Regions from separate parts of the Paraburkholderia sp. MPAMCS5 genome, predicted to be linked through region 2. Evidence: riboswitches for the same ligand, from Rfam matches in the RefSeq annotation. Region 2 holds a riboswitch; the other holds the start of a gene.
The links. Region 2 has a riboswitch for manganese ahead of VOM14_RS06195 (TMEM165/GDT1 family protein). Riboswitches for the same ligand answer to the same signal wherever they lie in the genome.
Positions count from the first base shown of each region.

Region 1 (5,098 bases), on a different contig from region 2:
GCATAAATACCGTACGGTTCACTTCGGAAATTCGGCGGTATCAGCGAGCGAGCGCCAATGACGCATCCACTTTCGATAACGCTGCCACCAAGAAACAAAGCCTCATCGCCAATCCATACATCATTGTGAATAACGGTATCCGCGTATTGCGGCATAACTACGTTGGTAAGGCCATTGCCGTAGATGCTAAACATGGTCGTCGATATGGTCTTCATTTCATGCTGGGCGTTCAGAATGAATTTGAGCCCCATACCACCGGCGACGTTCTTTCCAATGACCAGTTTCTGCGCATTGCCGTCGTACCTGGCGACCGAGCCCACGCCTAAAATTGTGCACCGTCCGATGTGAAATGTTCCCTCTGTGGCCTCTTCGTCCAGCCAATTCTTGAAGAAGTTGTTAGGGATAGTCGAGCAAGCCCCGTCCCGGTAGCCAATGACAATGAAATGCTTCGAGAGAGGATGAGTCGGCACAACGCCGACGCTGTCGTCGGACGTAACAACGTTCATATAGGTCCAATGTACATTCAGGTTATTGCACGATGATCTTATTCGTGTCGCTGAGTTCGGATTTCCCCGGCGTGCCTCGAGCGTCATTGGCAGGCAAGGACAAATGGCATTTGCAACTCACGCCGAGCTCAAAATATTGTCTAATGCAACTTCTTGGTAATGGCCGGACAAAGACTGTGGGCAAGTCGTAGATAGGATCGAATGTGCTGCCTGCATTCACAGGTAACATGCCCCGGGAATCCTATCGCGCACCTTTTTGGCGGGGCTCCCATAGGCGACCGAATATGGCTCGATGTCCTTCAAAACGATAGCTCCCGCGCCAATTACGCTGTGCTCGCCAATAGTTATGCCGTGGCGAAGAATGGCGCCGATGCTTATGGCGGCATATCCGCCAATCCGGCAGTTTCCACCGGTTATAGCTCCGGGTGCCAAACTCGAAAACTCGTCCATCACAGAGTCATGATCCAATGACGAGTTCGTGTTCAAAATACAGAACGGACCCACCCGACAGTCAGGATTGACTACCGCTCCGGCCATCAATACGGTACCCAATCCGACCGTTGTGCCGCGGCCAATAGTCGCCCGCGGATGAACGGCATTCACGAACGGCAGTTGTGGACAATACTCTCTGACCTTCGTTGCAAGTTTCGACCGGACCAGGTTGTCGCCGATCGCAATGATCGCCCCTTTCAGATCGCATTCAGCCTCGAGACGCGAGAGATCGACTTCCGAGCCTAGCACTTGATAATCCAACGTCCGCTCACCTACGTTGCGGTATGCGTCAATTAGCCCGGCAATTCTGTACTTCCCTTCCTGCTCGACAATATCGATAACGACTTTTGCATGGCCACGCGATCCGACTATGACAATGTTGTCCATACCGCCTCCTCGGACTTGCTCGACTAGTTCCCTGCCGCTTCATACATCGACAGCGCGTACGAATACAGCGTCGCGCGACAGCGTACTCGCCGGCATCGCCTTTGGAGCCGCCTGTCGCAACATATTGCGAATTATGCCGTCGCTCCCCATCGCGCGATTCCGAGAGTTGGTACGGGAAAAACCTCTAAATCGATGCATTGCGGGGAGTGGGCGCCCAGCGCGCGGGCTGAGATCGCTGGGACTCGCGATTCGCCTGACGGCCTGGTGTGAACGACAGGACACCTGACGTGAGCACCTACCGGCTCAGCGTGACCGCCAGATAAGCGGCGTAAAGCGCGCCGCAGAAAAGCAGCGCCCACACCGGCACGCCGCGTTCGCGCGCATTGATCCGCAGCCAGGCGGCCGCGAGCAGCGTGATGACGATGCCCGTTACGACCTCGATACGCGGCGTCCAAGGCGTCAGCAGAATGCCGATAGCCGGCAGCAGCGTGCCTTGAAACACCATCGCGCCCGTGATGTTGCCGAACGCGAGCGTGTCCTTGCCGCGGCGAATCCACAGGATGCTGTTGACCTTTTCCGGCAGTTCGGTGGCGATCGGAATGATTAGCAACGACAGCAGCAGTGGCGACACGCCGAGCACCTGCGACACACCCCGCACGCCATGAATGAAGCCTTCGGCGCCCCACACCAGCAAGGCAACCGCGATCACGAGCTGGAGCGCGATGGTCGCGAGATGAGTGGGCACGCCGAGCCGCGAAAGCAGCATCTTGCCGGGCGCTTCGGTGCCGTGGCCGGCGCCGACGAGATCGCTCGACGCGCGGAAGGTCATCACGACATAGGTGACATACACGCCGACGAGGCCGAGGCTGAACAGCGCGCGCACGATTCGCTGCTCGTGCGGCACGTACATGGCGGCTGCCGCCAGCACGAATGCGCACAGGAAGTAGTTGAGGTCTCGCGTGAAGCCCGAGCGCTCCGGCGCGACGTGGCCGCCGACGCCGCGCGAACGAAGCACGGCGAGCGTCATCAGAAACGTGGACAGCGTGGAGAGCATCAACGGCGCGCCGAGGATGGCGCCCACGCCGATCTCCTCGTTGACGCCGCGATCCGCCGTTCCGCCGACAATCGCGAGCAGCGGCACGAGCGTCTCCGGCAATGCGGTGCCGACCGCCGCGAAAAGCGAGCCGGTCACACCTTCGGAAATCTTGAGACGCTCGCCGAGATGTTCGAGCGCATTGGTGAAGAGTTCGGCCGACACGAGAATGACGACCAGCATGATGGCCAGTTCGAGGAGGAGACCGGTCATGCGTGGCTCCCGGCATGGACGGGAAGCGCGCGGCGCAAGGGAATTCGAGGTAAGGGACAATGTGGTTTCACAGCGGCTCCGCGGTCGGACGTAAGACGAACCATGACGCACCGCGACCCGTCCGACCAGAACGAAGCAGTGCGCCAATGGTCTCGCCAAACCGAACGGCCGAACGCGCCATGGCCCGCAAGCCAAGTATGTTGACGCGCTCTCCTTCAAGCGATGCGTGAAGGCAGGCTACTCCCCAGTGACCGGAGGATTCTAGCGGGAGTGCGCCCTTGCAACAAGCTTGCATCGATGAAAGGCGAGGAACAGGCGCGAAACAGACTGCTGTCTTCTCGCATGGCAGGACTGCATGATGCCCGCACCCTGCTACCGCCTCCGACGTGGTCAGCAAGGGTGCGTTCGAATCAATGTTCAGCCTGAATCGGGCCCATCAAAAGATGTTCCGGAAACCCACTGCCACGCCAGTCTGGTTGTTACGGCCCGGGAAGTCGGCGGCTGCGGCCCCTGTTCCATGGATGTAATCGACCGTTCCGTACACCTCCGTGCGTTTGGAAAGCGAGTATTCCGCGAGCAGTGCAGCCGAGTATCGAGTGCCACGGCCCGAGGTGAGGCCGTCACTATTGAGCGCATTTCGCGAGCGATCGTAGTAGCCAGCCGCCGTGAGCAACAGCGGCGATGTGACTTGCCAGGTCGCCCCGGCGTAGAAGCCATCGTCGATTCGGTTTGTCTTCGGCTTCGGCGTCCAGGTCGACGCCGGCGAGCCCGCAGCGCCCATGTAAAGATCCACGATGCCGGTGTTGTCCTGCGAATGCAGCCAGCCCGCGTATGTCTTGACCGAATTGAACGAATAGACTGCGCTCACATTGACCACGCGGAACTTGTTGTTGGCGCTATCGCTGTTCTGTTGATAACCGACGTCGATCGAAAGGCCATTCACGGCATACGACGCAGTCAGGCCATACATGCTGCTCGCGCCGAGGCTGCCCGGCACACCGCCTACACCGTACATTGCCTCGACGTTCAGACCGCCAAATTGCCCGTTATATTTGATTGCATTGTTCGAACGCAGACCATAGCCAAGTGCACCGGGAAGCCAGCCATCCTGATCGTAGTTGCCAACCGTGAGCGGGTCATACACGCTGCCGAGCTGGTCGAAAAGCGGCGTGTTCTGGCGACCCGCCGTCACCGTGCCATAGCGGTTGCTCGAAAGACCGACATAGGCCAGTCGATTGAAAAGAGTATTGGCGCTCGCCAACTGACCGTTCCAGACGTTAAACCCATTTTCGAGGCGGAAAACCGTTTGAAGTCCCGCGCCGAGATCTTCACTTCCCTTGAGGCCCCATCGGCTTCCTGTGACAGGACCTATGCCCATCGCCAACTGGCTGTCGTTTTTTGAGTCCGCATTCGTCAGGTAGCGCAGACTGGTATCCACGATTCCATACAGCGTGACGGAGCTTTGTGCGTGAACAGACGGCACCGCGCCAGCCAACATCGTGCCGGCGAGTGCGCTCATGATTGTGGTCCTTTTCATTGCGATTCCTCTTGTCGTTTAGGATTCTCTCTTGCCTGCGGTATCGACGCGCGAGCTTCGCTGCGGTCAGCGTCATGCTCGCCGTCGGAGTCGTGCACTGACGATGAGTCGAGGCCGATCACGGTCCTCACTCGCGCTACATGCTCATCGACTCAAGCAATGTCTTTTTTCCCGAGATGTATCGGTAGAGTGAAATCACGCCGTGCTTCAGATCACCCTTCGAGTCAAAGACCGTCTCCCCCGTGACACCGTGATAGTCCGTTGCGGGCATGGCTGCCAGGATCTTTTCGGAAGCCGTGGAATTCGCACGCTTCATGGCATCGACAATAATGTGGACGGCGTCGTAAGTCTCCGGCGAATAGACCAGCGGCGGATGGCCGAATCGCTTTGCGTACTTCGCCGCGAAGGCGGCGCCCTCAGGCAACCCTTCCAACGCTGCGCCCGCTTCGGAGCACACCACGTTATCGGCGGCATCACCCGCGAGACTCGGCAACGCCGGCGAGCACACGCCGTCGCCGCCAAGAAACTTCGCCTTCACGCCGAGTTGGCGCGCCTGCTTGGCGAACGGCCCGCCCGTGGCGTCCATGCCGCCGTACATGATGGCGTCCGGACTCTCGCCCTTGATCTTCGTCGCGATCGCACGAAAATCGACAGCATGATCATTGGTTGCGTCGTGAGACAGGATCTTGATGCCAAGCGCAGCCGCCCGTTTTTTGAATTCCGCCGCCAGGCCCTGTCCGTACGCAGTCGAGTCGTCAACGATGGCGACTGATTTCACCTGCAGTTTCTTTGCCGCATAATCGGCGAGGGCGGGCCCTTGTTGAGCGTCCGTCGCGACCAATCGGTAGGTTGTTTTAAAGCCCTGCAACG
Region 1 covers NZ_JAYXBK010000007.1:175,387-180,484, reverse strand. The annotation lists gene VOM14_RS18055 (acetyltransferase) at 1-506, opposite strand, end outside; gene VOM14_RS18050 (acetyltransferase) at 723-1,385, opposite strand; gene VOM14_RS18045 (sodium:calcium antiporter) at 1,681-2,691, opposite strand; yybP-ykoY riboswitch at 2,766-2,949, opposite strand; gene VOM14_RS18040 (porin) at 3,128-4,228, opposite strand; gene VOM14_RS18035 (branched-chain amino acid ABC transporter substrate-binding protein) at 4,365-5,098, opposite strand, start outside.
Region 1: it holds a riboswitch for manganese, as region 2 does, so the genes downstream of both, VOM14_RS18045 (sodium:calcium antiporter) here and VOM14_RS06195 (TMEM165/GDT1 family protein) in region 2, are expected to answer to the same signal.

Region 2 (5,098 bases):
GATCGAACTCGAGCGCGACGGTGTCGATCAGAAAAGCGGGCGGCGCGTAATCGGCGCGGCGGATCACATTGGGCGTTGCGGTATCGGCCATGGCGTTCTGTAGTGGTGGTACTCGAGCGGCCAGCGCACCAGGGCACGCGAGCCGGGCTTGTCGAGCCATTGTACAAAGCCTCGGCGAATCGTGCGGACCGACCTTTTACGGGGTGGCGAGGCCCGCGTATGAGCGGGCGCCCGTGCAAAAGAGCCCGGCACGGCGCTGGACCGCAACGCCGCGACAGGGCTGACGGTCTGCGTACAATACAAATACGAGCAGGACCAACGCTTCACGAGGCAGACCATGAAAACGAACCGATGGACACGCCGCGCCATGCTGTTGCTTGCGGCGCTGACCATGCTGCTGTCCGGTTGCACGACTTACGTGAGCACGCAGGTCACCGCGTTCTCCGACTGGAGCGGCAGCGACGCGACCCGCACCTACGCATTCACGCGCGAGCCCGATCAGCGGAGCAATCTGGAACTCACCACGTACGAACGCATTGTCGCGAACGAACTCGCCACGCATGCGTTTCGCCAGGTCGACAAAGCGGAGGCGCGCTATCTGGTCGGTCTCTCGTACGGCATTCGCTCGGACATGGTGACGGTCGCCGAGCCGGTCTACTACAACCCGTGGCCGGCGCCTTACTGGGGCTGGGGCCGTCCGTTCGATCCGTGGGGGCCGTGGGGTCCGTTTCCGGCTGGCTATGTGAACCAGAGCTATCCGATCTTCACGCATCTGCTCGGCGTGCGGATCGTCGAGCGCGCGAGCGGCAAGGAGGTCTACAACGTGACGGCGCGCAACTCGGGTGGCGAGTCGTCGCTGGTTCGGGCCATGCCGTATCTGGCGCGCAGCGCGCTCGCCGATTTTCCGCTTGGCAATGGCGTCGTGCGTACGGTCAAGATTCCGCTCGGCAAGAACGCGGGCGCGTCCAACGAAACCGCCGTTCCCGCCGCTGCGGCGTCGGGCGCGAAGGCGTCTCAGTAGCGGAAGCAGCAGAAGCGGCAGAAGCAGCAGAAGCGGCAGAAGCAGCAGAAGCGGCAGAAGCGGCAGAAGCGGCAGAAGCGGCAGAAGCGGCAGAAGCGGCAGAAGCGGCAGAAGCGGCAGAAGCGCGGCGGTCAGCGCTCCGCTTATCAGCACCGCGCTTAAACGCCCACGCCGAACAGCGCCATTGTCCCGAGCACCACGAACAGCACCGCGGCAATGCCGTGCACGAGCCCGGTCGGCAGACGGTGCGCGAAGCGGTCGCCGAGCAGGATCGCCGGCACGTTGGCGATCATCATGCCGAGCGTGGTGCCGGCCACCACGCCGAAGAAATCGTGAAAGCGCGCGGCCAGCGCGACGGTTGCGATCTGCGTCTTGTCGCCCATTTCCGCGAGAAAGAACGTCACCACGGTGGCGCCGAACACGCCGAAGTGCGTGCGATTGGTATTGGCTTCTTCGTCGCCGAGTTTGTCCGGCACGAGAATCCACAAGCCCATTCCGACGAAGGAAATAGCCAGCGCCCAGCGCATGATGGTCGGTGTGAGCAGCGAGCCGAGCCATGCGCCGAGCGCGCCCGCGCACGCATGGTTGACGAGCGTGGCCGCCAGCACGCCGAGAATGATCGGCAGCGGCTTGCGATAACGGGCGGCCAGGACGAGCGAAAGAAGTTGCGTCTTGTCGCCGATCTCGGCGAGCGCGACCGCTCCGGTCGAAATGAGAAAAGCGTGGTTCACGTTATTTTGATTCCTCGGGCCGAGATATGAACGAGCGACGACCCACGACACGCCGGGCCCAATTGCGACGGGGTGTGGGTCATCGGTCTCGCCAGGCCAGAGGCTGCGGCTGCCATGGCCGTAACGGCCAAGTCTGTTGACAGGCGCCCCCGCGAACGCACGTTCCCGAGCCCGGGCTGATTGCCGGGCGGACGTGCCGCGGGGCGGCTACTCCCCAATGAGCGGCGGATTATAGCAGGCGTCGGCGCGGCTCACGCGCGAATGAGGCGGGGCGCTCGAATTCGCCTGAATTTCCGTCCGCATGCGACTCGACCGCAATATCGATTGTGTTGAACTGCAACAACGTACGCAGAAAGTTAAATGAAAGTATTGCGGAGATTTTCCGCGCAAAATCCGGCTATCCGCATTTCCCGCCAGCGCCGCCGAAACCTCCGGCGGCAGGCGTTTCAGCCGGTCATTTGGGACCGTTCCGCAACCCCTCGAAGAGAAGCCGAAGCCAACCGTGGCAATGTCGAGACGGATACAGATGGATACGTCTTTTATGGCTGATTTAATTCAGAATATTCAGTATGATTCCGGCGACTATAGAAATCCGAGCCTACGAACATGGCGAATTTTCAAAGTCGCCTAAATAATCGGGTCAAAGTGCCGTTAATTCGCTGAACCCTACAAAAGAAGTCTGGATTGACTCCCCGCCGGATATTGCCGGGCCGCGCGGCGCGCACACGCTGTGACGGCTGCGTGCTCCGTCGGGCGCTTCAGCCTCTCCTTGCTTCTACGCGCGAACACCGATATGCCCGATCTGCACTGGACCATTCCGGTCGCTCGCTGGTCTTGCTGGCCTGCTGCCGCATCTGCCGCACCCGAAATCGGCTTTATCGAGCCGATCGTGCGACGTCGTCTGAGCACTCTGTCCCGAGTCGCGCTGAAGGTGGCGCACGACTGCGCCGGGAATGACGAGGTCCGCGTCGTGTTCGCCTCGCGCCACGGCGAATTGCGGCGCACCACCGACATCCTTCGCGCCATCAGCGCGGGTCAACCGGTCTCGCCCACCGCATTCAGCCTGTCGGTGCTGAACGCCATGACGGGCGTGTTCGGCATTGCGCGCGGCGACCGCTCGGCGGCCAGCGCGGTTTCGGCCGGCCCGGAAACGCTCGGCTACGCGCTGCTGGAAGCCTATGCGCAATACGCGTCCCAGCCCGGCTCGCCGGTGCTGCTCGTCTATGCGGACGAACCGGCGGACCCCGCGTACGGCACGATCGAAGACGAAGTGCACGGCGGCGCCATGGCGATTCTGCTGAGCCGCGAAGGCGCGCAGGGCGATCTGGTGTGCACGCAATCCGCATCGTCGGCTGCGCTGCCCGCGGACGCCGCGCAGCTTATGCCGCCAGAAGAAGCGCACGCAGCCGCCGCCGGAAGCCGCACCGGACCCTCGGCACGCCTCGCGACCCAGAGCCAGGCGCTGCAGCACTGTCTCGAGACCCGCGAGCCCGCCGCATGGCAGGGCGCCGGCGTGATCTGGCACTGGAGCTGGCATGATCGCGCGGCTTGACTACGCCTGGCGGTTGTTCGCCACGGGCATGGCGTTCGTGGTGTTCGGCATCTGCGGCGTGCTGTTTTCCGTGCTGGTGTTTCCGCTCGCGTGGCTCTGGCCGCATCGTGCGTCGCGGCAGTTCGCGGTGACGCGCGTGATCCACGGGTTCTTCCGCGCGCTCGTTGCCGTGTTGCAGCGGATCGGCGTGATGGAACTCGAAGTGTCGGGCGAAGCGGCGCTGCGCGCGCGCAAGCCCGCGATCATCGTCGCCAATCACCCCACGTATCTCGACGTGATGGTGCTCCTCTCGCTCACGCCCCACGCCTGCTGCGTGGTGAAAAACGCGCACTGGAGCAACCCGTGTTTCTGGGGCATCGTGCGGTCGGCGGAATATGTGAGCAATGCCGATCCCTCCGAACTCGTCGAGGCCGGCACGAGGCAGCTCGCGGCAGGCTATACGATGATCATTTTTCCGGAAGGCACGCGCAGCCCCGCGCCCAACCGGCTGCATGCGTTTTCGCGCGGTTTCGCGCATATGGCGTTGAAGGCCGGCGCGCCGATCGTGCCGGTGCTGATGGATTGCGATCCGCCCGCGTTCACGAAGCAGATGCGCTGGTACGACGTGCCCGCGCGCGCGTTCCGCATGCGCGTGAACGTGCTGGCGCCGCTTGGCGTCGATCAGCTCGCTTCTATCGATACACCACCGGCTCTCGCTGCGCGCAGCGTGACGAGCGCCGTCGAAGCCCACATTACTCAGCACCTGTTCGATTATGGATTCTTTAAAACTGGAAATTAAACAGCTTCTGATCGAAGCGCTCGATCTCGAAGACCTGAGCCCCGCCGACATCGACGACGACGCACCGTTGTTCGACACCGACGGCATCGGCCTGGATTCGATCGACGCGCTCGAAATCGGCATCGTGCTGCGCAAACAATATCAATTGACCATTGCGGCGAACGACGAACGCACGCGCGAGCACTTCCGCTCGATCAGCACGCTGGCCGCGCTGGTCGCGAGTCAGCGCGAAGCGGCGCACGCCGCGAACGAAACCAACAGCAAAGGGGAATGACCGTGTCCGAGGCAGAGATTCTTGAACGCATCCGCGATATCTTCAAAGAGAACTTCGCAATCGAGCCCGAGCGCGTGACGCCCGACGCGCATCTGTTCGAAGACCTCGATCTGGACAGCATCGACGCCGTCGACCTCGCCATCAAGCTGCAGGAAATGACGGGCCGCCGCATCAAGCCGGAAGAGTTCAAGTCGGTGCGCACAGTCGGCGACGTGATCGGCGCGGTCGAATCCCTGCTGGCGGCCCAAGGCTGATGTCAGTCGTGCGCTCGCGAACGCCGGCGGCCGACACAAGCGCCGCGGGCGCTTCGCCCGTCATTGAGCGCAATGGGCTCAAAACGGTCGTGCAAGTGCTGGTGAAGCTCGCGTACCCGGCGTTGATCCTGTGCGCATGGCGCTGGGACACGCCGCGTTATGTCGGCTGCATGCTGTTTGCGATTCTGTGGTTGCAGCGCTGGGCCGGCAGCGGTCCGGTCGCGACTTCGCTGCGCCGCCTTTCCGCCATCGACTGGACCGTGGTCGGTCTGTTGAGCTGCGCGTCGGCGGCCATCGTGTTCACCAACAGCGAGCTGCTGCTGCGCCTCTATCCGTCGCTCGTCAATCTGGGCCTGCTGATCGCATTCGGCGCGACGCTCGTGCGCGGGCCGTCGATGATCGAAAAATTCGCGCGGCTCGGCAAATCGAATCTGCCGCCGGGCGCAGTGCGCCACACGCGGCGCGTTACTCAGGTGTGGTGTGTGTTT
Region 2 covers NZ_JAYXBK010000002.1:452,184-457,281, forward strand. The annotation lists gene pepN (aminopeptidase N) at 1-91, opposite strand, end outside; gene VOM14_RS06190 (DUF4136 domain-containing protein) at 338-1,021, shown strand; gene VOM14_RS06195 (TMEM165/GDT1 family protein) at 1,180-1,752, opposite strand; yybP-ykoY riboswitch at 1,764-1,980, opposite strand; gene VOM14_RS06200 (beta-ketoacyl synthase chain length factor) at 2,546-3,304, shown strand; gene VOM14_RS06205 (lysophospholipid acyltransferase family protein) at 3,288-4,082, shown strand; gene VOM14_RS06210 (phosphopantetheine-binding protein) at 4,057-4,356, shown strand; gene VOM14_RS06215 (acyl carrier protein) at 4,353-4,610, shown strand; gene VOM14_RS06220 (hypothetical protein) at 4,610-5,098, shown strand, end outside.